One region of the Nocardioides panzhihuensis genome, then DNA from elsewhere that is predicted to be linked to it. Evidence: riboswitches for the same ligand, from Rfam matches in the RefSeq annotation. Region 1 holds a riboswitch; the other holds the start of a gene.

Evidence for each region. A riboswitch is a leader RNA that binds a small molecule or an ion and turns the genes downstream of it on or off. The one in region 1 is predicted to bind S-adenosylmethionine.
Region 2: another riboswitch for S-adenosylmethionine. It lies ahead of thrC (threonine synthase); the one in region 1 lies ahead of BJ988_RS16965 (aminotransferase class V-fold PLP-dependent enzyme).

The regions. Positions count from the first base shown of each region.
Region 1 covers NZ_JACBZR010000001.1:3,563,865-3,578,277, forward strand. The annotation lists gene BJ988_RS16950 (DegV family protein) at 1-14, opposite strand, end outside; gene leuS (leucine--tRNA ligase) at 87-2,585, opposite strand; gene lplB (lipoate-protein ligase small subunit) at 3,032-4,087, opposite strand; gene BJ988_RS16965 (aminotransferase class V-fold PLP-dependent enzyme) at 4,125-5,444, opposite strand; SAM riboswitch class IV at 5,489-5,602, opposite strand; gene BJ988_RS16970 (transglycosylase domain-containing protein) at 5,696-8,209, opposite strand; gene katG (catalase/peroxidase HPI) at 8,375-10,525, opposite strand; gene BJ988_RS16980 (transcriptional repressor) at 10,551-10,982, opposite strand; gene BJ988_RS16985 (MFS transporter) at 11,044-12,225, opposite strand; gene BJ988_RS16990 (DUF222 domain-containing protein) at 12,924-14,078, shown strand; gene BJ988_RS16995 (IS110 family RNA-guided transposase) at 14,293-14,413, shown strand, end outside.
Region 2 covers NZ_JACBZR010000001.1:4,337,674-4,352,086, forward strand. The annotation lists gene BJ988_RS20585 (AMP-binding protein) at 1-817, shown strand, start outside; gene BJ988_RS20590 (helix-turn-helix domain-containing protein) at 910-1,155, shown strand; gene BJ988_RS20595 (HipA domain-containing protein) at 1,155-2,393, shown strand; gene BJ988_RS20600 (SGNH/GDSL hydrolase family protein) at 2,390-3,304, opposite strand; gene thrC (threonine synthase) at 3,438-4,730, opposite strand; SAM riboswitch class I at 4,742-4,879, opposite strand; gene lon (endopeptidase La) at 5,051-7,399, opposite strand; gene otsB (trehalose-phosphatase) at 7,484-8,344, opposite strand; gene BJ988_RS20620 (LytR C-terminal domain-containing protein) at 8,437-8,955, opposite strand; gene BJ988_RS20625 (DUF3263 domain-containing protein) at 8,956-9,252, opposite strand; gene BJ988_RS20630 (alpha,alpha-trehalose-phosphate synthase (UDP-forming)) at 9,421-10,848, shown strand; gene BJ988_RS20635 (Gfo/Idh/MocA family oxidoreductase) at 10,877-11,908, shown strand; gene BJ988_RS20640 (FMN-binding glutamate synthase family protein) at 12,043-13,593, opposite strand; gene BJ988_RS20645 (LLM class F420-dependent oxidoreductase) at 13,655-14,413, opposite strand, start outside.

The sequences.
Region 1 (14,413 bases):
GCTACCCGGGCCATGCCCAGCAGCCTACAGATCGACCCATCGCGACGGCACCACGAGCAGAGCCGGCCCGAGCCGGCCGAGCCCGGTCACACGACGATGTTGACCAGCTTCGGCGCCCGGACGATGACCTTGCGTACGGTCTGCCCCTCGATCGCGGCAGCGATCGTCGGGTCGGCCATCGCGGCGGCTTCCAGGTCTGCCTCGGAGATCGTCGGCGAGACTTCCAGCCGCGCACGCACCTTGCCCTTGATCTGCACCACGGCGGTCACGGAGTCGTCCACGAGCAGCTCCGGCAGAGGCGTCGGCCACGCGGCCCGCGCGACGGTCGGCTCGTGCCCCAGCCGCTCCCACATCTCCTCGGCGGTGTAGGGCGCGACCAGCGAGAGCAGGATCGCGACCGTCTCGGCGGCCTCACGAACGGCGGGGTCGGCAGGACCGACACCGGAGTCGATCGCCTTCCGGGTGGCGTTGACCAGCTCCATCATGCGAGCCACGACCACGTTGAAGCGGTAGGAGTCGATCAGCTGCTCGGCCTCGGCCACCGTCTTGTGAGTCGTACGCCGCAGCGCCACGTCCCCGGTCGAGACATCCACGCCAGGAGCAGAGGTGACGTCACCGGCCAGGCGCCAGGCCCGCTGCAGGAACTTCACCGAACCGGCCGGCGAGACGTCGGCCCAGTCGATGTTGTCCTCCGGCGGCGAGGCGAAGACCAGCGTCAGCCGAGTCGCATCGACGCCGAACACCTCCAGGACGTCCGACAGGTTCACGCCGTTGCCCAGCGACTTGGACATCTTCTTGCCGCCGTTGATGACCTTGCCCTGGGACAGGTACGCCGAGAACGGCTCGTCCCAGTCGATCAGGCCGATGTCGCGCAGCGCCTTGGTGAAGAAGCGGGCGTACATCAGGTGCAGCACCGCGTGCTCGTCGCCGCCCAGGTAGAAGTCGACCGGGCCCCACTCGGAGGCCAGCTTCGGGTCGAACGCCTGGGTCTCGTCGTTGGGCGTCAGGTAACGCAGGAAGTACCACGACGAGTCCACGAAGGTGTCCATCGTGTCCGAGTCGCGTGTGGCCGGACCGCCGCACTTCGGGCAGGACACGTTGACCCACTCCGAGGCGGCCGCCAGCGGCGAGACACCCTTCGGCTTCAGGTCCGCGCCCTTCAGCTCCGGCAGCTTCACCGGCAGCTCGGTCTCGGGCACCGGCACCTCGCCGTCGACCTGGCAGTGGACGATCGGGATCGGCGCGCCCCAGTAGCGCTGCCTCGACAGCAGCCAGTCGCGCAGCCGGTAGTTGATCGTGCCCTTGCCGTGGCCCTCGGCCTCCAGCTTCTCGATGATCTTGTGGATCCCGCTCGCCTTGTCGGCGACGCCCTCGAGCTCGGGAGAGTTCACGTACGCACCGTCGCCGGCGGTCGCGACGTACGTCTCCTCCGGGTTCTCCGCACCCGGCACGTCCACGACGCGGCGCACCGGCAGCGAGAACGCCTTGGCGAAGTCCAGGTCGCGCTGGTCGTGCGCGGGAACGGCCATCACGGCACCGGTGCCGTAGTCGGCCAGCACGTAGTCGGCCGCCCACACCGGGATCTGCTCGCCGGTGACCGGGTTGGTCGCGGTGACGCCCAGGTCGACACCGGTCTTCGGACGGTCGGTCGCCAGCCGGTCGATGTCGGAGGCCTTGCGTACGTCCTCCAGGTAGCTCTCCAGCGCGGCCGCCCGCTCCGGCGCCACGATCTCGGCAGCCAGGTCCGCGTCGGCGGCCACGACCATGAAGGTCGCGCCGTAGAGCGTGTCGGGACGGGTCGTGAAGACGGTGACCTTCTTGGTCTCACCCGCTGTGCCGGACTGCTTGGCGAGCGAGATCTCGAAGTCGACGTGCGCACCCTCGGACCGGCCGATCCAGTTGCGCTGCATGTTGACGACCTTGCCGATCCAGGTGTCCTGCAGCTGGTCCAGGCCGTTGTAGAGCTCCTCGGCATAGGCCGTGGTCTTGAAGTACCACTGCGTCAGGTCACGCTTGGTGACCACCGCGCCGCAGCGCTCGCACTCGCCGTTGACGACCTGCTCGTTGGCCAGCACGGTCTGGTCGTTGGGACACCAGTTGACCGGCGACTTCTTGCGGTAGGCCAGGCCGGCCTCGTACAGCTTCAGGAAGATCCACTGCGTCCACTTGTAGTACTCAGGGTCCGAGGTGTGCAGCCGGCGCGACCAGTCGAAGGAGATGCCGTAGCGCTTGAAGGACTCCGCCTGGGTCTCGATGTTGGCGTAGGTCCAGCCGGCGGGGTTCTCGTTGCGCTTGATCGCGGCGTTCTCGGCGGGCAGGCCGAAGGAGTCCCAGCCGATCGGGTTGAGGACGTCGTAGCCCTTCAGCCACCAGTAGCGCGCCAGCACGTCGTGCAGGGCGGTCACCTCGGCGTGGCCCATGTGCAGGTCACCGGAGGGGTAGGGGAACATCGTGAGCGCGTAGCGCTTCTCGGCCCCGTCACGCTGGCCGGCCTTGAACGGCTCCAGCTTCTCCCAGATGGGGCGCCACTTGTCCTGCAGCTCCACGACGTCGTACGTCGCCTGCTCAGCCTGCTCCTGCGTCATTGGTCTTTCGTCCTTGTCGAGTGTCGTGCGTCAAGACTGCTTCTGGAATGAGCCCTACAAATGAGAAGGGCCCCTCACATGGAGGGGTGGCCGCGTGACCGGGGTGTGTCCCTCAGGGTCAGCGCGGCTGCCTAAGAAGCAGGACAGACATCTGCATGTCCCCAGGGTAGCCGACCACCGCCGCCATAGTCATTCGCAGTCCTGCCCTACCCCCGCAGCCGACGACGTCGACAGGGTCGAAGTCCTCTAGAAAGGCACTTTCCATACCCCATGAGTTCCACCCTGCAGATCGACCGACAGAAAATAGCCACAGAGGGGGCTTCACCTATTGCGACCCCATATCTGGGCGTGCCAAACTGGCGGCGCTCCGCTGCTCGTGATGTCGGTCGTGAATGAGGACCCCCCCATCTCATCCAAGGAACGCTCCGAGCAGCGGAGTCCAACTTTTAGGGCACTCTCGCGCGCCAGGCCGCGGTCCCGTGCTTGCTCTCGACCAGCGCTGCCGCCTCGTCGATCGTGGCCTGATCCAGGCCGACGTACGCAGCCCCGAAGCTCTGCTCGAACTCGGCCAGCAGCGCGTCGATGACCTTCTCGCGGCTCAGCCCGGTCTGCGAACGAATCGGGTCGACCCGCTTGGCAGCGCTCCTGGTGCCCTTGTCGGACATCTTCTCCCGGCCGATCCGGAGCACCTCGAGCATCTTGTCCGCGTCGATGTCGTAGGCCATCGTGACGTGGTGCAGGACCCCGCCCGGGATCCGCTTCTGCGCGGCGCCGGCGATCTTGCCGACCGGCGAGGCGATGTCGTTCAGGCCGGCGTAGGCGGCCTCGATCCCGACGCTCCGCAGACCCCGGAGCACCCACTCGTCGAGGAACGCGTAGGAGTCCTGGAAGGACATGCCGGCCACGAGCGTGTCGGGCACGGCGAGGCTGTAGGTGATCGTGTTGCCCGGCTCGATGAACATCGCGCCTCCGCCCGAGACGCGGCGTACGACCTCGATGCCGTGACGCTCGGCGGCGGCCTCGTCGACCTCGTTGGACAGCGACTGGTAGCTGCCGATCACGACCGCGCTGCTGGCCCAGTCCCAGAACCTCAGGCTGGGGGCGCGACGGCCCTCGGCGACCTGGCGGACGATGACCTCGTCGAGGGCCATCTGCATCCGCGGCGGCAGCGGCCCGGTCTCCATGATCTCGAGGTCGAGGTCGTCCCAGGTCGTGGCCCGGCCGAGCGCCCGCAGCACTGTCAGGGCGATGTCGCGGGTGCCGAAGCCGACCAGGTCAGCATCCCGGGCGGCAGTGTCGAGGACCGCGGTCAGGTGGTCGAGGGACACGTCGGCCGACTGCCCCTCCAGCGCCGCGGTCAACCACCCGAGCGCCTCGTCGGGTTCCAGGAAGAAGTCGCCCGAGAGGACGACATCGATGATCTTGTCCGCGGAGACGGTGGCGTCGACGACGACCAGCTTGCCGCCGCGTACCTTCCGCTCGCCATGCACTCGTTCGCTCACATCTTCTCAACGCCGTGAGCGCGCGGTTTCATCCCCTCTAGACGGTCGCTCCGCACGATCCGGCGGTGTCGGCGAGCCGGGTGAGACCGACCGGCCCGACGAGCGGGCGTGGGTCCTCGGCGAGCGTCCAGGCGCCGTCGACGGCGACGTAGTCGCCCCGGACGTCACCCGCCAGCAGGGACCGTACGCCGGCCAGCAGCCGGTCCACGTCACCGACCGCGGTCCCGATGCCGATGCTGGCGCGGACGGCGCCACCGCTGAGCCCTAGGCGCTTGAGGAGCGGCTGGGCGCAGAATCGGCCGTCGCGTACACCCAGGCCGTGCTCGGCCGAGAGATAGGCGGCGACCCTGCCCGGCTCGATGTCGTCGACCGTGAACGTCACGACCCCGACGGGCTCGTCGGAGTCGGGCCAGAGTCGCAGGACCTCGACCCCGTCCAGCGCGGACAGGCCGGCCTCCAGCCGCCCCCTCAGCGACGCCTCGTGGCGGTCCAGCTCGGCGGGATCGAGGCCGCCGAGAGCCGTGCAGGCAGCGGCCAGTGCGGCCGCGCCGACGACGTTGGGAGAGCCGCCCTCGTGACGCGCCGGGGCAGGCTGCCACGTCGTCTCCCCCACCTCGACGTCGTCGACCGCCCCTCCCCCGGCGAGGTAGGGAGTGCCGACGTCGAGCCAGTCGCGGCGCCCCACCAGGGCGCCGGCGCCGTAGGGCGCGTAGAGCTTGTGGCCGGAGAAGGCGACGTAGTCGGCACCGGTCGCGGCCAGCGAGAAGTGACGGTGGGCGAGCAGCTGGGCTCCATCGACGAAGACGCGGGCGCCGTGGGCGTGAGCCAAGGTGACGATCTCGGCGACCGGCAGGGCCTCGCCGGTGACGTTGGAGGCTCCGGTGATCGCGACCAGGGCGTAGCCGCCTCGGGCCAGCTCGCCGGCGAGAGCGTCGATCGTGCCGGCGAGCGTCTCGCGCCCGGCGACGGCGGTCACGCCCGCCTCGACGCGGTGCCACGGCAGCAGGTTGGCGTGGTGCTCGATGTCGAGGACGAGCACGCGGCCGGGTACGCAGCCGGCCAGCAGGTTCACCGCGTCGGTCGTGTTTCGGGTGATGACGGTGACATCGTCCTCGCGGGCACCGACGTAGGCGCCGACGGTCGCGCGCGACTCCTCGTAGAGGGCGGTCGAGACCTGGGACAGGTAGCCGGCGCCGCGGTGGACGGAGGCGTACCAGGGCAGGACCTCGGCGACCCGGTCGACCACGCTCCGCAGCGCCGGTGCCGAGGCAGCGACGTCGAGGTTCGCGTACGTCGTGGTGGCGCCGTCCAACAATGGGACCTGGGTCTTCGAGCCGACGAGCGGAAGCAGGGACATGGGGGCACCCTTCGGGGTCATGGCTTCCCAGGGCTGCCCGGCGAAGCACGCGCTTGCCCACGCCACCTCGGCGAGGGCCAGGTCGTCACCCGGAGCACCCCGCCGCGTGGGAGGGTTGCCCGCCAGCAAGCCGGGGCTTCGCGCTGGCAGTCGTGACCTTCGCCGAGGATGGTGCCGGAGAACCCAGTGCCCCCGCAAACCGACCGTCTCGCTACACGGACACAAGTCTCGCGATTCGGACGGTCAGCGCGTCAGTCGCCACCTCGTCCCGGGCGACCGCCGTCTCCCCAGCCGTCTCCGTTTCCTTCGTCACCGTCGCCGCCACCGTCGCCGCCGTCACAGGCTCCGAAGAACTCCGCGATGGGGTCGCAGTCCTCTTCGCCCTCTTCGTCACCTTCCCCCTCCGGCGGCGGAGGCGGAGCGATCAGATGGGCCTCGTGACCGGACTCGGGATCCTGGCCATCGACGTAGACAGGCTCGGGGAAGCTCTCGACGTCCTTGCCCTCCATGGCCTTCCCCATGATCGCCGCCCACGTCTCGGTGGGATAGTCGGCGCCGAAGTAGGACGGCATCCAGCCGCCGTCGAGCTTCCCCTCGCCGTTGCCGCGCGAGTAGCGAACAGCGGTGGCGACCTGCGGGGTGAACCCGGCGAACCACGATGTGCACACGTGTTGCGACTCGCCGCAGGTGGCGGTGCCGGTCTTGCCGGCCACGGGATGACCGATGGTCTGGGCCTTCTGACCCGAGCCGCTCTGCACCACACCCTGCATCGCGTAGGTCACGTCGGCGGCGACGTCCTCGGAGATCGCGTGCCGCCCGTTCTTCCTGCCGTTCCAGCTGTAGAGGACGTTGCCGGCGCGGTCGCGCACCTTCTTCACCACGTGCACATCGTGGCGGTAGCCGCCGTTGGCGATCGTGGCGTAGGCGTTGGCCAGGTTGATCGGGCTGACGTTGGCCCGGCCGAGCGCGATCCGGTCGTCGGTCTTGTGGTCGAAGTCGGTGGTGGTGCTGGGGATGCCCGGAAACTTCGGGTTCGGCTTCGCGGGTGCGAGACCGGCAGCGACCGCGGTGTCGTAGATCGCCTTGCGACCCGCCTGGGGGCCTCCCATCGACTCGGTCATGTCGATGTAGGCCGTGTTCACCGACTGCTCCATCGCCTTGAGCATGGTGATGTGCCGGCCGTAGTCCATCCCGTCGGCGATCCCGGCCTGCTCGCCCTCGTTGACGACCTCGGAGCCCGCGTAGGTCGTGAACGGCGAGTCGCCCGCCCAGGTCGACTTCAGCGAGTAGCCCTTGTCGATCGCAGCGGCGGTGGCGAAGACCTTCATCGTCGACCCGGCGTGGCCTCCGGTCGCGGCCCAGTTGTGCTGGCTGTCGAGGTAGTCCTGGCCGCCGTAGAAGCCGAGGAGCGCACCTGACCCGACGTCGACGGACGCGGTCGCCACGTGCAGTGCGTTCTTCTGCTCGGGGTCGCCCTTGACGTACGCCTTCCGGTTCTTCGGCTTCACGGTCTTGGCCGCACTCGCCGAGGCCTTCATCACCTTCGGCGAGAGCGTCGCGGTGATCCTCAGGCCACCGCTGTCGATCTTCTCCTCGGTGAACAGCGGCTTGCCCCGGGCGTCGGTGAGGCCGAGGAGCTCGGCCTTGATCATGGTGAGCGCGTGACCGCGCTGGCCGCCCAGTCGGCTCGGCACGGTCTTCTCGGGGAACTTCGGCAGCGCGCCCTTCACCTTGTCGGCGTCGGCCTGCTTCAGATAGCCGAGGTCGACCATCCCGGAGAGGACGTACTGGTAGCGACCGAGCAGCTTCTCCGCGCCCCGGAACTTCGCGCTGGCGGGGTCGAAGCCGGCCGGGTTGTTGAGGATGGCCGCCAACGCCGCCGTCTCCTGCAAGGACAGGTCCTTCGTGGGCTTGGCGAAGTAGGCCTTCGCGGCAGCCTCGATGCCGTAGGCGCCGCGGTTGAAGTAGATCGTGTTGAGGTAGTCGGTGAGGATCTGGTCCTTGCTCTTCTGCCTGGTCAGCTTCAGCGCGATGACCGCTTCCTTCAGCTTGCGCGAGTAGGACCGCTCGGAGCTGAGGTAGTAGTTCTTGACGTACTGCTGGGTGATCGTCGACGCGCCACCCGAGGTGCCCTCGGTCGTGTTCGAGAAGGCCGCGCGCAGGATGCCCTTGACATCGACGCCGCTGTTCTCGTAGAACGTACGGTCCTCGGCGGCGACAACGGCGTGCTTGACGGTCTCGGGGATCTCGTCGGCTTCCAGCTTGATCCGGTTCTGGTCGCCGTCCTGGTAGCGGCCGAGCTCGGTCTTGCCGTTGCTGTAGTAGACGAACGAGGTCTCGACCTCGAACGCCGCGTTGGGGTCCGGCACCGAGATCCGGTTGTACGCCACGATCGCCGTCACCGAACCGATCAGCGCGAGCGTCAGAAAACCGACCAGAGCCACCTTGGCCGAAAGCTTGCCCCAGCGCCGCCAGGTCGCGGATCGCGGGCTCCTCGACCCTGAGCTTCCCGATGCCGACCTCTTGGCCGCCGCCTCCCGGGCCGCTGCCAGCTTCTCGGTCGCCCAGACCTTGGCCGGCTCGGCCCTGGCGAGCCAGTCCCGAGCCGAGGACGGCTTGGGCTCCGCACGACGCGCTCCGGGACGGCTGGCCGTCGCGGCAGGCCGTTGGCCGGTCGGGATCGAAGGGGCTGGAGGGGCAGGCGGCCGCCACGACGGCGGCGGACCGATAGGACCTTTCGGAGGCTCGGGTCTCCGTTGTTCCATTGCTCCACCTGACATAGACAGCAGATTCCCTCGCGCATGGTGCGAGAGGCCCGAGACGGCGGCCGTTGATCCTACCGGGGCGGGTATGACAACGGAGGCCGACCCCGAAAGGTCGGCCTCCGCGTCAGTCGTACGCCGCGGCGTACTGCCTCAGATCCCTGGGGATCAGCGCTTCAGGTCGAAGCGGTCGTTCTCCATGACCTTGACCCACGCCTTGACGAAGTCGTTGACGAACTTCTCCTTGGCGTCGGCGCCGGCGTAGAGCTCAGCGATGGCGCGGAGCTCGGAGTTGGCACCGAAGACCAGGTCGACGCGCGAGCCGACCCAGCCGTTGGTGCTGGTGTAGGTCGACTCGTCGGCGGACGGGGTCCACTGCTGGTCGTAGTCGAGCAGGTTGACGAAGAAGTCGTTCGTCAGCGCGCCCGGGGCCTTGGTGAAGACACCGAGGTCGGAGCCGTCCCAGTTGTTGCCGATCACGCGCAGGCCGCCGGTGAGGACGGTCGCCTCCGGGGCGGAGAGGCTCAGGAGGTTGGCGCGGTCGATGAACAGGAACTCCGAGGGCAGGTTCAGGAACCCGGAGTCGTAGTTGCGGAAGCCGTCGGCGACCGGCTCGAGCCAGGCGAAGTTCTCCTCGGAGGTCTGCTCCTGGGTGGCGTCGACGCGACCGGCCGTGAACGGCACGGTCACCTCGTAGCCGGCGGCCTTCGCGGCCTGCTCGACACCCACGCCACCGGCGAGGACGAGTACGTCGGCGAAGGAGACCCCGGTCTCGGCCGCGATCTGCTCGTAGGCCGCGATGACCGGCTTGAGCTCGTCGGGCTGGTTGACCTTCCAGGAGACCTGGGGCTCGAGGCGGATCCGGCCACCGTTGGCGCCACCGCGCTTGTCCGAGCTGCGGTAGGTGGCCGCAGCCTTCCAAGCGGTGGAGACGAGCTGCTGAGCGGTCAGACCGGACTCGGCGATCGCCTTCTTGGCAGCCGCGATCGCGGCGTCGTCGGTCGCTGCCGAACCGGTCGGGAGCGGGTCCTGCCAGTCGAGGTCCTCGGCCGGGACCTCGGCGCCGGCGTAGCGGCTCTTCGGGCCCATGTCGCGGTGGGTCAGCTTGAACCACGCGCGGGCGAAGGCGTCGGCGAACAGGGCCTGGTCGTCCTTGAAGCGGCGCGAGATCTCGCCGAACTCCGGGTCCACGCGCAGGGCGAGGTCGGAGGTGAGCATGCGCGGCTCACGCTTGCCCTCACCGTGTGCCTCGGGCACCAGGTCGGCACCGCCGTTGTTCTTCGGCTTCCACTGCTTGGCGCCGGCCGGGGACTCGGTGAGCTCCCAGTCGTAGGCGTAGAGGATGTGGAAGAACTCGTTGTCCCACCGGGTCGGGTGGTAGGTCCAGGTGACCTCGAGGCCCGAGGTGACCGTGTCGGGGCCGGCACCGGTGCCGTGGCCGTTCTTCCAGCCGAGGCCCTGGTTCTCCAGCGGCGCGGCCTCCGGGTCGGGGCCGATCAGGTCGTCGGGGTGGGCGCCGTGGGTCTTGCCGAAGGTGTGGCCACCGGCGATCAGCGCGACGGTCTCCTCCGAGCTCATCCCCATCCGGCGGAAGGTCTCCTTGATGTCCACCGCGGACTTCATCGGGTCGGGCTCGCCGTTCGGGCCCTCCGGGTTGACGTAGATCAGACCCATCTGGACGGCGGCCAGCGGCGCCTGCAGGTCACGGTCGCCGGAGTAGCGCTCGTCGTCGAGCCAGACCTTCTCCGGGCCCCAGTAGACGTCGTCGTCGGCTTCCCACACGTCCTCGCGACCGCCGGAGAAGCCGAAGGTCTTCAGACCCATGGTCTCCAGCGCGACGTTGCCGACCAGCACGAACAGGTCGGCCCAGGAGAGCGACTGACCGTACTTGGCCTTGACCGGCCACAGCAGACGGCGGCCCTTGTCGAGGGAGACGTTGTCGGGCCAGGAGTTGAGCGGCGCGAAGCGCTGCTGACCGCTGCCGGCGCCACCGCGGCCGTCGTGGCTGCGGTAGGTGCCCGAGGCGTGCCACGCCAGGCGGATCATGAACGGGCCATAGTTGCCGAAGTCGGCCGGCCACCAGTCCTTGGAGTCCGTCAGGACCGCGGCGATGTCAGCCTTGACGGCGTTCAGGTCGAGGGCCTCGAAGGCCGTCTTGTAGTCGAAGTCGGGGTCGACCGGGTTGGCCGCGGGGTGATGCTTGGCCAAGATCTTCAGGTTGAGCTTGTTGGGCCACCATTCCTGGTTGGCGCTGCCGACGGTCGGGTGAACGCGGCCGGCGTTCATGACCGGGCACTTGCTCACGGACTCTTCTGACATCAGGTTCCAATCCTTCTTGTTCGGATCACTTGCTGCGCTGGGCGGCCTGGCACTGCGGACAGGTGCCCCAGTAGATGACCTCGGCCTCGTCGACGACGAAGCCGTTGTCGTCCGACGCCGTCAAGCAGGGCGTATGGCCGACGGCGCAGTCGACGTCGGCGATGTTCCCGCAGGAACGGCAGACCACGTGGTGGTGGTTGTCCCCGACCCGGGTCTCGTAACGAGCCACCGAGCCGGAGGGCTGGATGCGGCGAACGATCCCGGCCGCCGACAGGGCGGCGAGGGAGTCGTAGACAGCTTGATGAGACACGTCCGGAAGCCGTTCGCGCACCGCGCCGAGAATGGTCTCGGTGTCGGCGTGCGCGTTCTCGGCGACAGCTCCCAGAACGGCCACTCGCGGGCGAGTGACGCGCAGGGAGGCACCTCTCAGCAGCTGCTCATAGTCCGCGTTCCCCACACCCCAGAGCCTACGCGAAATCTTGAATGAGTCAAGAAACGGGAAGAGAATTTCTGGCGTCTCAACCGGTCTTCACGGGGTCCAGAGCTGGTCGGGTGGCGAAGCGGCCGGCCATCAGCGGGATCAGGACGGCGACGGCGAGCGGGATGACGAACATCGAGCGTTCGCCGAAGACCTCGGCGACAGCGGCGATCAGCGAGGCGGCGGCGAGATAGCCGGCATAGTTGGCGAGGTTGACGCGGGCGATCGCCTCCTCGGCGTTGTCCGGGGAGATGTGGGCGGCGGCGACGAACGACTGCGGCGGGACCAGCGCCAGGCTGCCACCGAGGATGGCGAATCCGACCGCCGCCACGCTCCAGTGCGGGGCGGCGACGATCAGCACGAGCGCGCCGACGCCGATGACGCCGCCGATCCGGATCACCCGCTCCGCGCCGAAGCGGGCGACGAGGCGGTCACCGGGGAGACGTACAGCCAGGAGCACCAGCTGGTACGCGGCGTAGATCGCCGGCGCGACCGCCGCCGCGGCACCCAGGCCGTCGACGACATAGATCCCGCCCCAGGCGGAGGCCGCGGAGTCGACGAACCACATCGCGAACGTCGGCACCGCGACCAGGAGGAGGGGCAGCAACGGCAGCCTGGGCCTCGGTCGTCGCGTACTGCTGGTCCGTCTCTCCGCAGCGTCCACCGCCTCCGGCGGGAGCAGGAGCCGGAACGTGGCCGCGTTGGCGACCAGGCCGATGACGGCGATCGGGACCATGTCCAGACCAAGAGGTACGCCGAGGGCGATCGTCACGGTCGCGTAGACGGCGCCGAGGACGGCCGCCGCGCTCCACATCGCATGGAAGCCGTTCATCAGCGGGCGGCCGTACGCGTCCTGGGTGGCCGTGCCCTGCATGTTCATCGAGGCGTCGACGCCGCCGAGGAAGAAGCCGTAGACGCCGTTGAGGAGCAGCAGCGTCCCCATCGTCGGCGCGAACGCCGGCGCCACCGCGGCCAGCGAGGCCCCGCCGAGCATCAGCGAGAGAGTCGCCGCGCTGCCGACCCTGGTGGCGAGATGGCCGGCGGTGACGCTGCCGACCGCCCCGATCGCGGTGGTGACTCCGAGCACGACGAACACGTCACCGGCGCTCAGGTCGAGCTTTGTCGCGATCGACTCCAGCCTGGTGATCAGCGAGGCGAAGGTCAGGCCCTGGATCGCGAACGCGACGAAGACGGCTGCCCGGGCAAGCTGGAGTCGGGTCATCGGCGCATCCTTCGTTCGGGTTGCGCGAAGTCTGCACCTTTGAGTGTGTGGTGCGCATCTGTTTCGGGTGACTTCGCCACCCGGTGGTCGGCTTGTCGAGACCTCACCCCGCTGGTCGAGCTCGTCGAGACCTCACCCCGCTGGTCGAACTCGTCGAGACCTCACCCCGCTGGTCGAACTCGTCGAGACCTCACCCCGCTGGTCGAACTCGTCGAGACCTCACCCCGCTGGTCGAGCTTGTCGAGACCCCCTCGCCCCCGCTGGTCGAGCCGCCGGAGCCGCTAGGCGGAGGCGTGTCGAGACCAACACAGTTCCCTGCCGGAACGTCCCACCCCAAGGCCGGACAGGGCCGCCGACCCGACTTCGAGGGTCTTCTCGACCTGCCCCGGAGTCAAGGACGCCCTCCGGGCGCCGGCTCCGCCGGCCGCTTCGCGGTCCTTGACACCGGACCACGTCGAGAAAAAATTTGGCTGGCTATCGGGGCGGCGGCCCGGGTGTGGCGCAGCGCAATCTTGCTTCAGAACGGTGCTGTTGAACGGGCAGGAGGGCGGCCCTTCGAGCCACCTACCATCCACAGGTATGACGCCGTTCGCTGACCGCGAAAACATCGCTTGACCTGCACAAATAGGTGTTCACGAAGGCCGGGTCGGAGTAGAATCGGAGGCACTACGACACACCTTTGAAGGGAGGTGACAGCGATGAGCATCGACCACTGGGACACCAACCCTGGAGACCTCGTCTCGTCGGCTCTTGCTGCCATCGAAACCTCCCTCCAACAGCTCCATGCGATGGACCCGACCTACTGGCACACCAGCCAGAAGAAAGACTTCCTGGCCAAGGTGGAGAAGCTCCAAGCCCAACAAGCGGCGTTGACGCTGCGGGTCCTCGCTGCCTCCGGTGACATCGCCGCAGAGACCGGCGACAAAGACGCCTCCGCCTGGATGCGCGCCGAACTGCTCGTCGACAAAGGTGCCGCGCGATCGCAGATCAAGCTCGCCAACGCGGTGACGAAGTACGAGCTGGTCGCCGCCGGCCTCGCTGAGGGCATCGTCTCCGAGGCGAAAGCCCGGGTGATCACCAAGGCCCTGGACAAGGTCGACGCCGACCCGATCGCCACTGGTGAGGACCTGGTTCTCGCTGAGAAGCTGCTGGTCGAGTACGCCACCCAGTTCACAGCCAAGGAACTGCGGGTCGTCGGCAAACGGATCCTGCTCGAGGTCGACCCCGCCCGGTTCGAGGCAGCCGAAGCCAAAGCACTCCTCGCCGAAGAGGAACGCGCCCAGCAGAAGACCGCCCTGCGGGTCTGGGACAACCACGACGGCACCATCGGCTTCGACGGTGTCCTCCCTGTTTCGATCGGGATGCGCTTCAAACGGCTGGTCGAGGCCTACGCCCAACCCCGCAAGCAGCAGCTGGTCGACAAAGGCGCCCCGCTCCCGCCGTGGGAGCGGATGATGGGACAAGGCTTCGCCCGCCTGATCGAGACCATCGACCCGAATGTGCTGCCCCGACACGGTGGCGACGCCACGGTCGTGAATGTGGTGATCTCGCTCGAGGAGCTCCGCAAAGAGCTCGGCACCGCGACCCTCGGCTACGACGAGACCAACGGGACCACCATCACCGCTGCTGAGGCCCGGCGGATGGCGTGCAACGCCACCATCATCCCCTGGGTCCTCGGCGGCGACAGCGAAGTCCTTGACGCCGGCCGGGCCAGCAGGTTCTTCGTGCCGATCCAACGCAAAGCACTCCGGTTGCAGCAGAAGTGCTGCCAAGCCGAAGGCTGCGACATGCCACCGGAATGGTGCGACGCCCACAGAGAGGATGTCGGTGCGTCATCTCGTGTGGCGGCCTGACTCTGAGCGCTCATTGACGGCGCGAGCATGAAGCGCGCCTGTCCTGAAATGGATTGGTCGACCGTTGCACGAGGTGGCGTGCTGTCAGACCACCGGCACGCTGGGCGTGACTTGATAGGAGCCTGCTAGGAACACGCCCATCTCTGTGTTGTCCGCCCTGGCGATGCCGGTGGTCTGTCCATCCACCCGACGAGGAGAGGACGGCATCACCAGCATGACGAATCGAAGCGAGGATCGCGAGGTGATCGGCGGCGTCGATACCCACGGCGCCACTCACCACTGCGCTGCGCTCGACGCGCGAACAGGGAAGTTGCTGGGCGACAGCGAGTTCCCAG
Region 2 (14,413 bases), 770 kb from region 1:
GCGACCGGTCGCGGCGGCGCGACTGACCAGCAAGAAGCGCTGGCCGCTGCGCTCGCTCGCGGGCGTCTCCAACACCGCCGCGCCACTCTCCGACGGGGTGCTCTCGGTCCTGCGCAACGCGTTCGCCCGCCGGGTCATCGTCGACTCCTACGGCACCCTGGAGACCGGTGTGACCGGGTCCCGTGCCGACGACGGGTCGACCGTCGCCCCCGGTGAGCCGCGGTTCATGGTCGGCCCGGAGGTGCAGGTCTTCAACCCCGACCTGACCCCGGCGGCCCCCGGGGTCGAGGGGCTGCTGGCGCGCTCCGGCCCGGCGGCGCTCGGCTACTACAACGACAACGCCCGCTCGGCCACCGCGATCAAGCTGATCGACAACCGACGCTGGACCTTCCCCGGCGACCTCGCCCGCCGCGAGGAGGACGGCTCGATCACCTTGCTCGGCCGAGCAGCCACGCTCGTACGGACCGGCGACCTCCAGATCCATCCCGAGACCATCGAGGGCGTCCTTCTCGCGCACGACGACGTCATCGACGCGGCGGTCTTCGGCATGCCCCACCCGCGCTGGGGTCAGCAGGTCGCGGCCCTGGTGCAGCTGGCTCCCTCGGTCGAGACCACCGCCGCCGACCTGCGCAAGCACGCCCGCGACGTCCTCGGGGAGTCGTACGAGCCCAAGCTCGTCCTGCTGGTCGAGTCGGTGCCGCGTACGCCTGCGGGGACCGTGGACTACCGGGCCGCCACCGGCCTCACCGCCGACCTGCTCAGCACCGGCGGGCTCAGCAATGGCGGGAGGGGCCCGGACGAGGAGGACGCCGAGTAGACGCCTCGCGGGCTGATATCAGCCCACAGGCCCTATGGGCTGATATCCTCGCATTCATCGAATGAGTTGATATCAGCCCATAGGAGTCGATCGTGGCGGACTATCGCCTCACCGCTAGGTCACCAGAAGCACTCGGCCAGGCCCTCGCCCGCCTTCGGGCGAAGCGCGGCGTGACGCAGGACGAGCTCGCAGAGGCGCTCGGCATCTCGCGCCGATACATCTATGAGCTCGAGTCCGGGAAACCGAACCTGTACGCCACGCGCATCTTCGAGCTGCTCAGAGAGCTCGGGGCCCACGTCGAGATTCATGCCCAGGTCGACGATAACGGGCGACGCTGATGCGCGATCCGCTCGACATCTGGATCTATGGCACTCGGATCGCCACCCTGTCCGAGGCGTACGACGGCCGACTGGCCCTGTCCTGGACCGACGAGTCGCAGGAACGCTGGCCCGAAGGCACGCGCCTGCTGTCGGCGAAGCTGACGATCGGCGACGTGCCGGTTCCCGCACTGGTCAAGAACTATCTGGACGGACTTCTCCCAGAAGGGAACGCTCGGACCAACCATGCGATGAGTGCAGGCGTCCCGCCGGACGACTCGTTCGCGATGATCCGGTCGTACGGCCGCGACACGACCGGCGCGGCCATCTTCGTCACCGAAGGGGCAGACGACCCGACCGCCAAAGGGCGATATGTGCCACTGACGCAGGACCAGCTCGCCGACCGAATTCGTCACGCGGACGAACACGCGCCAGCGGGCGCGTTCGGGACGACCGTCGAGTCGGTCAGTCTTCCGGGAATGGTCCCGAAGATCGCCGCCCACCACGAGGACGGCATCTGGTTCGCCTGCAAAGACGGCGCCCCATCGACCTGGATCATCAAGCGAGGAGGCCCAGCGGAGTCCGCCATCGCTGATGTCGTCGACACCGAGGTCGCTTCCCTGACACTTGCCCGCATGTTGGGCCTGACCAGCGTCGACGCGAAGGTCCTGGAGTTCGAGGATGTACGTGCCATCGCGGTCTCCCGCTACGACAGGGATCTCGACGGACCACATCCTCGGATCCACCAGGAGGATCTCGCTCAGGCGATCGGGCTGAACACCCTGGATCCCAACCGGAAGTTCCAGTGGGGTTCGAGGCTGCCCTCTCTGCGACACGCAGCCGACGTGATCCGCCTCGACGGCGGGAACCCTGACGATCTCCTGCGGCTGGCCACCTTCTCCCACCTCATCGGCAACACCGACATGCACGCGAAGAACATCTCGTTCATCCGCCGGGTCGACGGGAGCGTGACCCTGAGCCCGGCCTACGACATCTCCATGCATCTCCACCACCGCCGGGACAACCGGCGGTTCGCGTTGGACGTCAACGGCAAGTTCGTGGTCAGCGATGTCACCGCCGATGATCTGGTCGCGGAGGGTCGATCCTGGGGCCTGCCAGAGCGCCGCGCCCGACTAGTGGTCGACACGATCGTCGCCGACCTCGCCGAGGCGCTTGCTGACATCGACCGAAGTGCTCACCCGGGTGTCTCGGCTGAGGCCTGGGCCGTCGTCGATGAGCGAGTCGCAGCGGCCTCCTAGGGCTCGACCGGCCCGACAGACTCAGTGGAATCAGGCGGCTCAAGGGGCCCAGCAAGCCCGGGGAGGTGGTGGCCGAAGGGCACCCGCTCCACGTGTCCGAGGGCGGCCAGGATCGAGGGCAGCATCGCCTTGGCGGTGCGCTTGTAGCCCATGGCGCTGGGGTGGAAGTGGTCGATGGCGAACATCTCGTCGGGGTTGGTGATGAAGAACGGGCCGACGACGTCGGAGAGCGAGACGACGTAGGCGCCCCGGGCGAGCGCGATCTCCCGCTGACCCTCGGCCAGCTGCTTGGCGATCCTACGCCCGAGCGAGCGCAGCGGCTGCGGAAGCGGCCGGACCGCGCCCACGTCGGGGCAGGTCCCGACGACGACCTCGGCGCCGCGCTCCCGCAACGCGTCGATGACCTCGCCCAGCACACGGGTGGAGTCCTTCTGCGGCACCCGGTGGGTGACGTCGTTGCCACCCACGATGACCACGGCGACGTCGGGCCGATAGTCGTCGGGCAGCGACTCGACCTGCGCGGGGACCATCGAGGTCTCGGCCCCGACGACCGCAGCGGTGCGCAGCCGCACCGGTCTCAGCAGGGCCTTGGCGATGCCCTTGGCCAGCCGTGCGCCGAGGGTGCCGCCCTTGGTCTCCGCACCCAGCCCGGCGGCCATCGAGTCGCCGAGGACGAGCAGCTCCACCGGCGTACCGCCGTAGGTCTTCTTGTAGACCTTGTCGGCGTCGATGGCCTCCTCGCCGAGGGGCTTTCCGATCACGTCGCGCGCGTGCGCGGCCTGTCTCTTCAGCAACGTCACGAGCCCGGCACCGGCCGCCGCCCCGACCACACCGACCGCGCCGGCGACCCCGGCAGTGGCGGCGACCATACCGAGCCACCTGGCCTCTTCACTCGTCTTCGCGGTGTTCACATTCCTTTGTGTACCTGACGTATGTGAACGTCCGGTTCCTTCGTCGAGGTATGCAGAGTAAGGCACGCTTCCCGTGCGGAGTTCCGCGTGGGAAGCGTGCCTTCACCTGCATACCTTGACGAAGGGACAGCCCCTACGCCTGGGAGAGGCCGGCCGCCTCGAAGGCGTCGTAGTTCGGGGAGATGGTCGCGCGAGGGCCGACGATGCCGCTGATCGCGTCGAGGGTCTTGAGGCCGTGGCCGGTGTTGATGATCACCGTCTCCAGGCTCGGGTCGAGGAGACCGTTGTCGACGAGCTTCTTGGTGACCGCGAGCGTGGTGCCGCCGGCGGTCTCGGTGAAGATGCCCTCGGTGCGAGCGAGGAGCACGATCGCCGAGCGGATCTCGTCGTCGGTGACCTCCTCGACGGCGCCACCGGAGGAGCGGGTGGCGTCGAGGACGTAGATGCCGTCGGCCGGGTTGCCGATGGCCAGCGACTTGGCGATGGTGTCGGGCTTGACCGGACGGATGGCGTCGACGCCGGCCTTGAAGGCGGTCGCGACCGGGTTGCAGCCGGTCGCCTGGGCGCCGAAGATCCGGTAGGGCTTCTCCTCGACCAGACCGAGCTTGACCAGCTCCTTGAAGGCCTTGTCGACCTTGGTCAGCTGCGAGCCGGAGGCCACGGGGATGACGATCTGGTCGGGCAGGCGCCAGCCGAGCTGCTCGGCGATCTCGTAGCCGAGCGTCTTGGAGCCCTCGGCGTAGAAGGGACGTACGTTGACGTTCACGAACGCCCAGCCGTCCTCCTCAGCGGCGATCTCCTGAGCGAGCTTGTTGACGTCGTCGTAGTTGCCGTCGACGGCGATCAGGTTGTCGGTGAAGACCGCGGAGTTGACCTGCTTGGGCTGCTCGAGGTTGCTCGGGATGAAGACGGCGGTGGGGATCCCGGCCCGGGCGCCGGCGGCCGCGACCGCGTTGGCCAGGTTGCCGGTGCTGGGGCAGGCGAAGACCTTGGCGTCGAACTCGCGGGCAGCGCTCAGCGCGCACGCGACGACACGGTCCTTGAAGGAGTTGGTCGGGTTGGTCGAGTCGTCCTTCACCCAGATCTTCTCGATGCCGAGCTCCCGGGCGAGGTTCTTCGCCTCGAGGAGCCGGGTGAAGCCGGGCTCGGTGTTGGGGCTCTGCTCGATGTCGTCGGGCACCGGCAGCAGCGCCTTGTAGCGCCAGATGTTGCGGGGGCCGGCCTCGATCTCCTCGCGGGTCACGGCCGGGAAGTCATAGGCCACCTCAAGTGGCCCGAAACACTCCGGACACGCATAGTGCGGTCCGAGCTCGATCTGGTTGCCACACTCGCGGCACGACAGCGCCGAGGCGTTGCCGAACGCACCCTCGCGCAGACCCTTCTTCTCCGTGGTCGTGCCGTTGGGCTCCGATGTCACAGCGCTCATGAGAAACCTCCTCCTCATCTTCCCCGATCACGTCTCTCGCGCCGGGCCGGAATTAGCACCGTTTCCACGACCCGCCCACAGGTGGGAGGAGGCTCGTGGCGGTTGCCGGGACTTCTCAGGGCCGTTCCCTCAGTCCCTCTCGATGAGCAATACCGATCGTACGGCAGGCAGCCCGCCGCCAGCACACGCGGGTCCCACTCCGCGGACCAGGCGTCCACCATCCGGACCGACGGGCTCCCCTACCTGCTGTAACACGCTGTTACACGGACTATCCGGTCGTTCAGAACGACCGGATAGTCCTACGAACAGCGTGTTACACCTCAGGCGGCGTGCGCGGCCCCGACCTCGGCCCCGAGCTCAGCGCTGCCCTCGGCAGGCGCGAGCGCGCCACGTACGACGTCGCGTACGTCGCTGACCAGGTTGATCGTCAGCGCCTGCTTCACCTCGTCGGGGACGTCGTCGAGGTCCGGCTCGTTGCGCTGCGGCACGAAGACCTCGGTCAGGCCGGCTCGCTGGGCGGCGAGCAGCTTCTGCTTGAGGCCGCCGATGGGCAGCACCCGCCCGGAGAGGGAGACCTCACCGGTCATGCCGACCTCGCTGCGCACCGGGCGACCGGTCGCCAGGGAGGTGAGCGCGGTGACCATCGTGATCCCGGCGCTCGGCCCGTCCTTGGGGACCGCGCCCGCGGGCACGTGGACGTGGAGCGAGCGGTCCAGCACGGCCGGGTCGACGCCGAGCTCGGCGGCGTGCGAGCGTACGAAGGAGAGCGCGATCTGCGCGGACTCCTTCATCACCTCGCCGAGCTGACCGGTGATGTTGAGCCCGGTCCCCGAAGATCCAGCAGAGCCCTCCGCCGCGGACGCCTCGATGAAGAGCACGTCCCCGCCGAGGCCCGTGACTGCCAGTCCGGTGGCGACACCGGGCACAGACGTACGCTCCGCCGACTCCGGAGTGAACCGCGGCCGCCCGACCAGGTCCTTGAGGTTGTCCAGGTCGATCTCGACGTGCTCCGCCCCGGTGGCCAGCCTCGTCGCCGCCTTGCGCAGCGCCTTGGCGATGAGCCGCTCGAGCTGGCGAACGCCGGCCTCGCGGGTGTAGTTCGCCGCCAGCTCACGCAGCGCCTCGTCGGTGACGGTGGCCTCCTCGGAGGTCACCGCGGCGCGCTCGAGCTGCCGGGGCAGCAGGAAGTCGCGGGCGATGGCGACCTTGTCGTCCTCGGTGTAGCCGTCGATCGTGACCAGCTCCATCCGGTCGAGCAGCGCCGACGGGATCTGCTCGACGACGTTGGCGGTGGCGACGAACAGGACGTCGGAGAGGTCGAGATCGAGCTCGAGGTAGTGGTCGCGGAAGGTGTGGTTCTGCGCCGGGTCGAGCACCTCCAGCAGCGCGGCCGCAGGGTCGCCCCGGTAGTCGGAGCCGACCTTGTCGACCTCGTCGAGGAGGACGACGGGGTTCATCGAGCCGGCCTCCTTGATGGCCCGCGCGATCCGTCCGGGGAGCGCGCCGACGTAGGTGCGTCGGTGACCACGGATCTCGGCCTCGTCACGGACACCGCCCAGCGCGACGCGGACGAACTTCCGACCCAGCGACCGCGCCACCGACTCGCCGAGGGAGGTCTTGCCGACTCCTGGCGGGCCGGCGAGCAGCACCACCGCACCGGAGCCCCGGCCGCCGATGACCTGCAGCCCGCGCTCAGCGCGCCGGGCCCGCACCGCCAGGTACTCGACGATCCGGTCCTTGACCTCGTCGAGGCCGTGGTGGTCGGCGTCGAGCACCTCGCGCGCGGCGGTCACGTCGGTGGAGTCCTCCGTGGTCACACCCCAGGGCAGCTCCAGCACGGTGTCCAGCCAGGTGCGGATCCAGGCGGTCTCGGGGTTCTGCTCGGAGCCACGCTCGAGCTTGTCGACCTCGCGCAGTGCGGCCTCGCGTACGGCCTCGGGGAGGTCGGCCGACTCGACGCGGGCCCGGTAGTCGTCAGACCCCTCGGGCTCGCCCTCGCCGAGCTCCTTGCGGATCGCGGCGAGCTGCTGGCGCAGCAGGAACTCCCGCTGCGTCTTCTCCATGCCCTCGCGTACGTCCTCGGCGATCTTGTCGGTGACCTCGGACTCGGCGATGTACTCCTTCGCCCAGGCGATCACCTTCTCGAGGCGCTCGGTGACGTCCGGCGTCTCCAGCAGCTCGCGCTTGGCCTCGTCGTCGAGGTAGGGCGCGTAGCCGGCGGTGTCGGCGATCTCGGCCGGGTCGGTCAGCCGGTTGACCTGGTCGATGACCGGCCAGGCCTCGCGACGCTGGAGCACCGCGACGACCAGCCGCTTGTACTCCTCGGCCAGCTCCTTCGCGTGCTCCGTCGTGGTCTCGACCGCGGGCTCGACCTCGACCCACAGGGCCGCGCCGGGGCCGGTCACACCGGCGCCGATCTTTGCGCGGCCGTCGGCCCTCAGCACCGCCGCGGGCTCACCGCCCCGGAAACGGCCGACGCGCTCGATCGTCGCGACGGCGCCGTACGTCGCGTACCGGTCCCCCAGCCGCGGCGCGACCAGCAGCCGGCTCTCCGAGCCGGCCCTGGCAGCGTCGACGGCAGCCTGCGCGGCCTCGTCGAGCTCGATCGGCACGACCATGCCCGGCAGGACCACGGCGTCGGAGACGAACAGCACGGGAAGCTTGTCCATGACGGACCCTCCTACAGAAGTTGAGTGATACCCGCTCAACTTCTGGGAGCAACCGGATGTTCCCTCCGGTTAGTCTGTTCGCTGTCAGCGGACGGCGCCGGCTGCGTCGGCGCTCAGGCCCCGCAACAGCCCCAGCACACCCTCAGGCCCGGCCACCTCGAGGTCGGCCAGCCCAGCGAGCGGGCCTCGGTCGGGACCCGCGTGGGAGTAGACGAGAAGCGTGGGCGATCCGGTGGTCTCACCCCAAGCCCTGACGGCCTCGAACGCCTCGATGTCACCGAGATCGTCGCCACCGAACAGGATCGCGCCGGGCGCGACCTCCGAGACCAGCGTGTCGATCGCGCGGCCCTTGTGCATGCCGGGGGCGCGCACCTCGATGACCTGCTTGCCGGGCTCGATCATCAGGCCGTGCTCGGCGGCCAGCTCGGCCAGCGGCGGGAGCAGGCGCTCGGCGAGTCCGTCGGGGTCGGGGAACCGGCGTGTGTGCACCCCGACAGCAAGCCCCTTCTCCTCGATATAGGCGTCCTGCGCCCCGTGGGCGGAGAGCACCTCCGGCAGCGCCGCCTCGAAGGCAGCCAGCCCCTCGGGCGGCGGCGGGCCGACGACGACCCGGTCCGAGCCGCTCCAGCGCTCGTTGCCGTACTGCCCGAAGACATAGATCTCCTTGCCCATCTCCGCGAGCGCATCGGCGATCGCGTCCAGTCCGCCGAGCTCGACGGCCTGCCCGGCGGGGCGGCCGGTCACGATGGCCAGCGCCTTCACCCGGGAGGCGAGACCGATCAGGACCGACGCGGCGTCCTCATGGATCCGCGCCGTAGAGGGGTCCTCGACGATCGGCGAGAGCGTCCCGTCGAAGTCGAGCCCGACGAGGGTCTCGGCGGCAGCGGACACGACCGCGGCGTACTTCTGCTCGCCTTCGGTGCCAACGGACTGGAGTTCGGCCATGCATCAACTGTGACACGACAACGACCCCAGAGCCGACGGGGCGAGGGTGGCCGTGCGACAGATCACACGCCGTCGAGAACGGCCGGGAACCCTCAGAGAGCTCCGGTCAGCACGACCGTCAGCCGGTCGCCCTTCATCGAGCCCTCCACCGACAGATGGGTGCGTTTGATGCCGAGATCGTCGGCCAGCTGCTGGCCCTCGCGCTTCATCCCAGGCGGGAAGTACACGGTGTTCTCCGGGATGGAGCCCATCCAGTTGTCCTCGCCCACGACGTTCCAGCCGACCGTCGTGGCCTTCGCCGCGACCTCACCGGCCAGGCCGCCGATGTTGCTGTTGTTGTAGACCTCGACGCTGATCTTGGCGCGGTCGACGGGCGAAGGCTCGGCCTTGGCCGGCTTCTTCGTCTCGGTCTTGGCCGCCTGCGGCGAAGCCGATGCCGATGCCGACGGGCTGCCACCGGCCTGGGCGACCTCCTTGCCCTGGTCGTCGTCGCCCCCGGTCACCCAGAAGATGACGACGGCAATGACGACGGCCACGACGCTCAGAGCGATGACAGGTGTGGGGAGCGCGACGCCGCGCTCCCCCTTCGAAGGACGTACGCAGCCGGTCATTCAGACCTCGAAACCGAGCCGTCTCGCCGAGCGCTGACGCTGCCGGGCCGCGCGGAGCCGTCGCAGCCGGCGCACCAGCAGCGGGTCGGCCTCGAGGGCCTCCGGCTTGTCGATCAGGGCGTTGAGCACCTGGTAGTAGCGGGTGGCCGACATGTTGAACGCCTCACGCACGGCGGCTTCCTTGGCGCCTGCGTACTTCCACCACTGGCGCTCGAAGTCAAGGATCTGCTTGTCGCGCTCGCTGAGGCTCGCGGGGTCCTCACCTGGGCCTGTGACCTGCACGTTTACAGCGCTCATTCCTCGTCCCCCGGTGTTGTCTGCATCTGACGACAGCGTAACCCGCCGAACTACACGGCTGTGGTTCACCCTTCGGCGTGTTACTCGACAGGTATTCCGGACGGGGCGGAAGTCGTGAGTGGAACAACGGCGCGCCGAACCTGGGCCCGGTCTACTAGAGTCGGCGATGTGCAGGCTGACCTGGTAATCGTGGCCAATCGGCTCCCCGTCGATCGAGTGGAGATGCCGGACGGCACGAAGGCGTGGCGACGCTCCCCTGGAGGCCTGGTCAGCGCCCTCGAACCCGTCCTGCGCGCCAACGAGGGCGTCTGGATCGGTTGGCCGGGGGGCACCGACGAGGACCTCGAGCCCTTCGAGGACGACGGTCTCAACCTGCTGCCGATGACGATGACCGCCCAGGACATCGAGGAGCACTACGAAGGCTTCTCCAACGGCACCCTGTGGCCGCTCTACCACGACGTCGTCGCCAAGCCCGAGTTCCACCGCGAGTGGTGGGACGGCTACCAGCGCGTCAACAAGAGGTTCGCCGAGAAGTGCGCCGAGGTCGCCGCCAAGGGCGCGACCGTGTGGGTGCAGGACTACCAGCTCCAGCTGGTCCCGCAGATGCTGCGCGAGCTCCGCCCCGACCTGCGCATCGGCTTCTACCTCCACATCCCGTTCCCACCTGCCGAGCTCTTCCAGCAGGTGCCGTGGCGCCGGCAGCTGCTCGAGGGCCTGCTGGGCGCCGACCTGGTCGGCTTCCAGCTTCCCCAGGCGGCACAGAACTTCGTCCGGCTGGTGCGCCAGCGGGTCGGCCACAAGACCCATCGCGACCTCGTCTACCTCCCCGACGGGCGCACGGTGCACGCGGCCGCCTTCCCGATCTCGATCGACTTCATCGGCTTCGACGAGATGGCCCACGACGAGTCCGTCAACCAGCGCGCCAAGGAGATCCGCCAACAGCTCGGCGACCCGAAGAAGATCCTTCTCGGCGTCGACCGGCTCGACTACACCAAGGGCATCTACGCCCGTCTGCGCGCGTACGGCGAGATGCTCCGCGACACCGAGCTCGACGTCGAGGACGCGATCTTCGTCCAGGTGGCGGTGCCCTCGCGCGAGCGTGTCGAGCAGTACCGCAAGCTGCGCGACGACATCGACCGGCTCGTCGGCCACCTCAACGGCGACCTCGGCCGCATCGGCCGCCCGGCGATCTCCTACCTCCACACCTCGCTGCCACGACACGAGATGGCCGCGCTCTACCGCGCCGCCGACATCATGGTCGTCACGCCCTACCGCGACGGCATGAACCTGGTCGCGAAGGAGTACGTCGCCTGCCGCTACGACAACGACGGCGCCCTCGTCCTCTCCGAGTTCGCCGGCGCGGCCGAGGAGCTGCGCCAGGCCTGGTTGGTGAACCCCTACGACATCAACGGGATGAAGGCCGCGCTGCTGGAAGCGTACTCCGCCGAGCCGAAGGAGCTCACCCGCCGGATGAGGGCGATGCGCAAGCAGGTCGCCTCCAAGGATGTCCGCCACTGGGCCGACACGTTCCTCGAGGTGCTCGCCGCGGTGCAGAGCAGCCACACCAAGAACGTCCTTCCGCCCAACGGCAGCTAGCTCCCCCCGGGCCACTAGAGTCGAGGCCGTGACCACCAACTCTGCTCCGATCAGGTGGGGAATCCTCGGCACCGGCCGGATCGCCCACTCCCTAGCCACCGATCTGATGCTCGTCCCCGACGGCCAACTCGTGGCGGTCGGGTCGCGGAGCAAGGAGTCCGCGGAGACGTTCGCGCAGGTGTACGCCGCCCACGGCCCGGTTCGCGCGCACGGCTCCTACGAGGAGCTGGCCGCCGATGAGGACGTCGACGTCGTCTACGTCGCCTCCCCCCACTCCCACCACCTCGAGCACGCCAGCCTCGTGCTGGAGGCCGGAAAGCACGTCCTGTGCGAGAAGGCGCTGACGCTCAACAGCACCGACTCGCAGACGATGGTCGACCTGGCCACCTCCAAGAAGCTGTTCCTCATGGAGGCCATGTGGATGGCGACCAACCCGATCATCCGGCGCGTCGTCGCCGACGTGCAGTCTGGCCGCTTCGGGGTTCCCCGTCACGTACACGCCGAGCTCGGCTTCGTCGCCGATCCCGACAAGCACCAGCGCCTGCTCGACCCCGCGCTCGGCGCGAGCGCGCTGCTCGACATGGGCATCTACCCGCTCACCTTCGCCCATCTGCTCTTCGGCGAGGCCCGAGCGCTGACCGCTCAGGCCAACATCGGCACGAGCCCTGACGGCGCCTCCGGCGGCACCTTCGACCTGGACCTGGTGATGACCGGGAAGTACGCCGGCAACGAGCTCTCCACCATGGTCGCCTCGGTCACGTCCCACTCCTCCCGCTCGGCGGCCATCGCCACCGACCAGGGCCGCGTCGAGCTGACCGACTTCCACCACCCGTCCTCGGCCGTCTTCAAGCCCGCCAACGGAGACGAGCCCGTCGAGATCGTCGGCGACGAGCCCGTCATCGGCGCTGCGTACGGAAACGAGATCGTCGAGGTGCAGCGCTGCCTGCGTGAGGGGCTCCTGGAGTCCCCGCTGGTCCCGCACAACCAGACGCTCAGCCTGATGCGCCAGATGGACATGATCCGCGAGTCCGTCGGCGCCCGCTACGCCACCGAAGCCTGACGAGTAGTCACCTCACAGGCCGAGTCGTCACCCCCGCCGGCCGAGACGTCACGCACGTCGGCCGAGCTGGCACCTGGATGCCAGCTCGACCGACGCAAGCGACGTCTCGACCGACGTACCTGACGCTTCGGCTCTCAGGCGGTGTTCGGCTTCTCGTTGAAGGAGCCGTGCGGTTGCACGACGTCGAGGAGGTCACGGATCACGTCGGGCCCAAGGGCTCCCCAGTGGTTCTTGTATCCGTAGACGCCGGCGAGGGTGCGTGACTCGTAGTCGCCGTTCATGACCTCGATGTCGTGCGGAGTGATCAGGCCGGGGTGGGCGACGCCGACGGCGGCGGAGACCTTGGTCAGCTCCCTGCGCAGGGTCCTGAGATAGCTGGCGCAGCGATCACCCTTGTCCTGCGGGTCGAGACCGCCGGAGAGCCACTTGCTCTGGGTCGCGACGCCGGTCGGACAGCTGTCGTCGTGGCACTTCTGCGCCTGGATGCAGCCGATCGACAGCATCGCCTCGCGGCCGACGTTGAGCATGTCGGCACCGAGCGCGAAGGCGACCGCGGCGTTCTCCGGCAGACCGAGCTTGGCCGACCCGATGAAGGTGACCGAGTCGGTGAGACCGAGCTCGGCGAAGGTGCCGTAGACCCGCGAGAAGCCGATCCGATACGGCATCGCGACGGCGTCGGAGAAGATCAGCGGCGCAGCGCCGGTGCCGCCCTCGCCACCGTCGACGGTGATGAAGTCGACTCCTCGTTCCCCCGACAGCATCTTGCCGGCGAGCTCCTGCCAGAACTCCATCTCCCCCACAGCCGACTTGATGCCGACCGGCAGTCCCGTCTCGGCGGCGATCATCTCGACGAAGTCGAGCATCGAGTCGACGTCGGAGAAGGCAGAGTGCCGAGACGGCGACACGCAGTCCTTGCCGACCTCGATGCCCCGGATCTCGGCGATCTCCGGGGTCACCTTGGCCGCCGGCAGCAGCCCGCCGAGGCCCGGCTTCGCGCCCTGGGAGAGCTTGATCTCGATCGCCTTGACCGGTGCGGCGGCGACCTTCTCCTTCAACCGCTCGATCGAGAAGGTGCCGTCCGGGTTCCGGCAGCCGAAGTAGGCGGTGCCGATCTGCCACACCAGATCCGCGCCACCCGCGAGATGGTAGGACGAGATGCCGCCCTCGCCGGTGTTGTGCATCGCCCCGGCACGGTGGGCGCCCAGGTTGAGCGCCTTGATCGCCGGACCCGACAGCGATCCGAACGACATCGCCGAGATGTTGACGACCGACTCCGGCCGGAACGCCTTGGCGCGCCCCCGTGGGCCTCCGAGCACCTTCGCCGAGGGCAGCTTCGCGGCCATGTCGTGGTCGTCGGGGAGGCTGTCGGCGAACGTACGGTGCTTGATGTGGATGTGGCCCTGCATGTGCTCGACGTCGTTGTCGGTGCCGAAGCCGAAGTAGTTGTTCTGACCCTTGGACGAGGCGTACACCCAGCGCCGCTGGTCACGACTGAAGGGCCTCTCCTCGTCGTTGCTGGTCACGATGTACTGCCGCAGCTCCGGACCGATCTTCTCCATCAGGTAGCGCGCATGCCCGATCACCGGGAAGTTCCTCAGGATCGCGTGCTTGCGCTGGGTCAGGTCGCGCGCGGCGACCACACCGGCAGCAACCGCTGCTCCTCCGAGGAGGGTCGTCATCTTCATGTACGTCTTCCTACCGGGCGGTCACCCACTTGTAAACGTGGCGACGGTGTCGTCGGTTCGCTCAGGCGAGCTCGGGGATGACCTGCGACTCGAAGAGCTCGAGCGAGGAGCGGTCGTAGGCGGCATCGGGGAAGTAGCCGATGGCGTACGTCATCCCGAGCTCCTCCATCGCCTTGAGCCGCTCGACGACCTGTTCGGGAGTGCCGGCGAGCGCGCCGGGGCCGCTGCTGTTCGCGATGATCTCGGCGGTCTTGTCCTCACCGAGGTGCGGCAGCAGCCGCGCCTTCCAGGCGGCCAGCTTGTCGGCGACCTCGGCCTCGGTCTCGCCCAGCACCACGTTGTAGTTGGAGGAGCGGGTGATCTCGGAGAAGTCACGCCCGAGGCTCTCGCAGTGCGCCGCGAGGATGTCCGACTTGGCCTTGAACGTCTCCGGGTCGCCGAGGAAGTTGGTGTAGTCGGCGTACTGCGCGGCGATCTTCAGGGTCACCTTCTCGCCACCACCCGCGATCCACAGCGGGATCCCGGAGCGGCCCTTCTGGATCGGCAGCGGCTGGCAGATGGCGCCGTCGACCTGGTAGTACTTCCCGTCCAGCGACGAGACGCCCGTGGTCCAGGCCTGCTGGAAGATCTGGACGCCCTCGCGGAGCATCCCGAGCCGGTCACGGGCCTCGGGGAAGCCGTAGCCGTAAGCGCGCCACTCGTGCTCGTACCACCCCGCGCCGATCCCCATCTCGATCCGGCCACCGCTGATGTGGTCGGTGGTCGCGGCGACCTTCGCCAGGTAGGCCGGGTTGCGGTAGGACATGCACGAGCACATCTG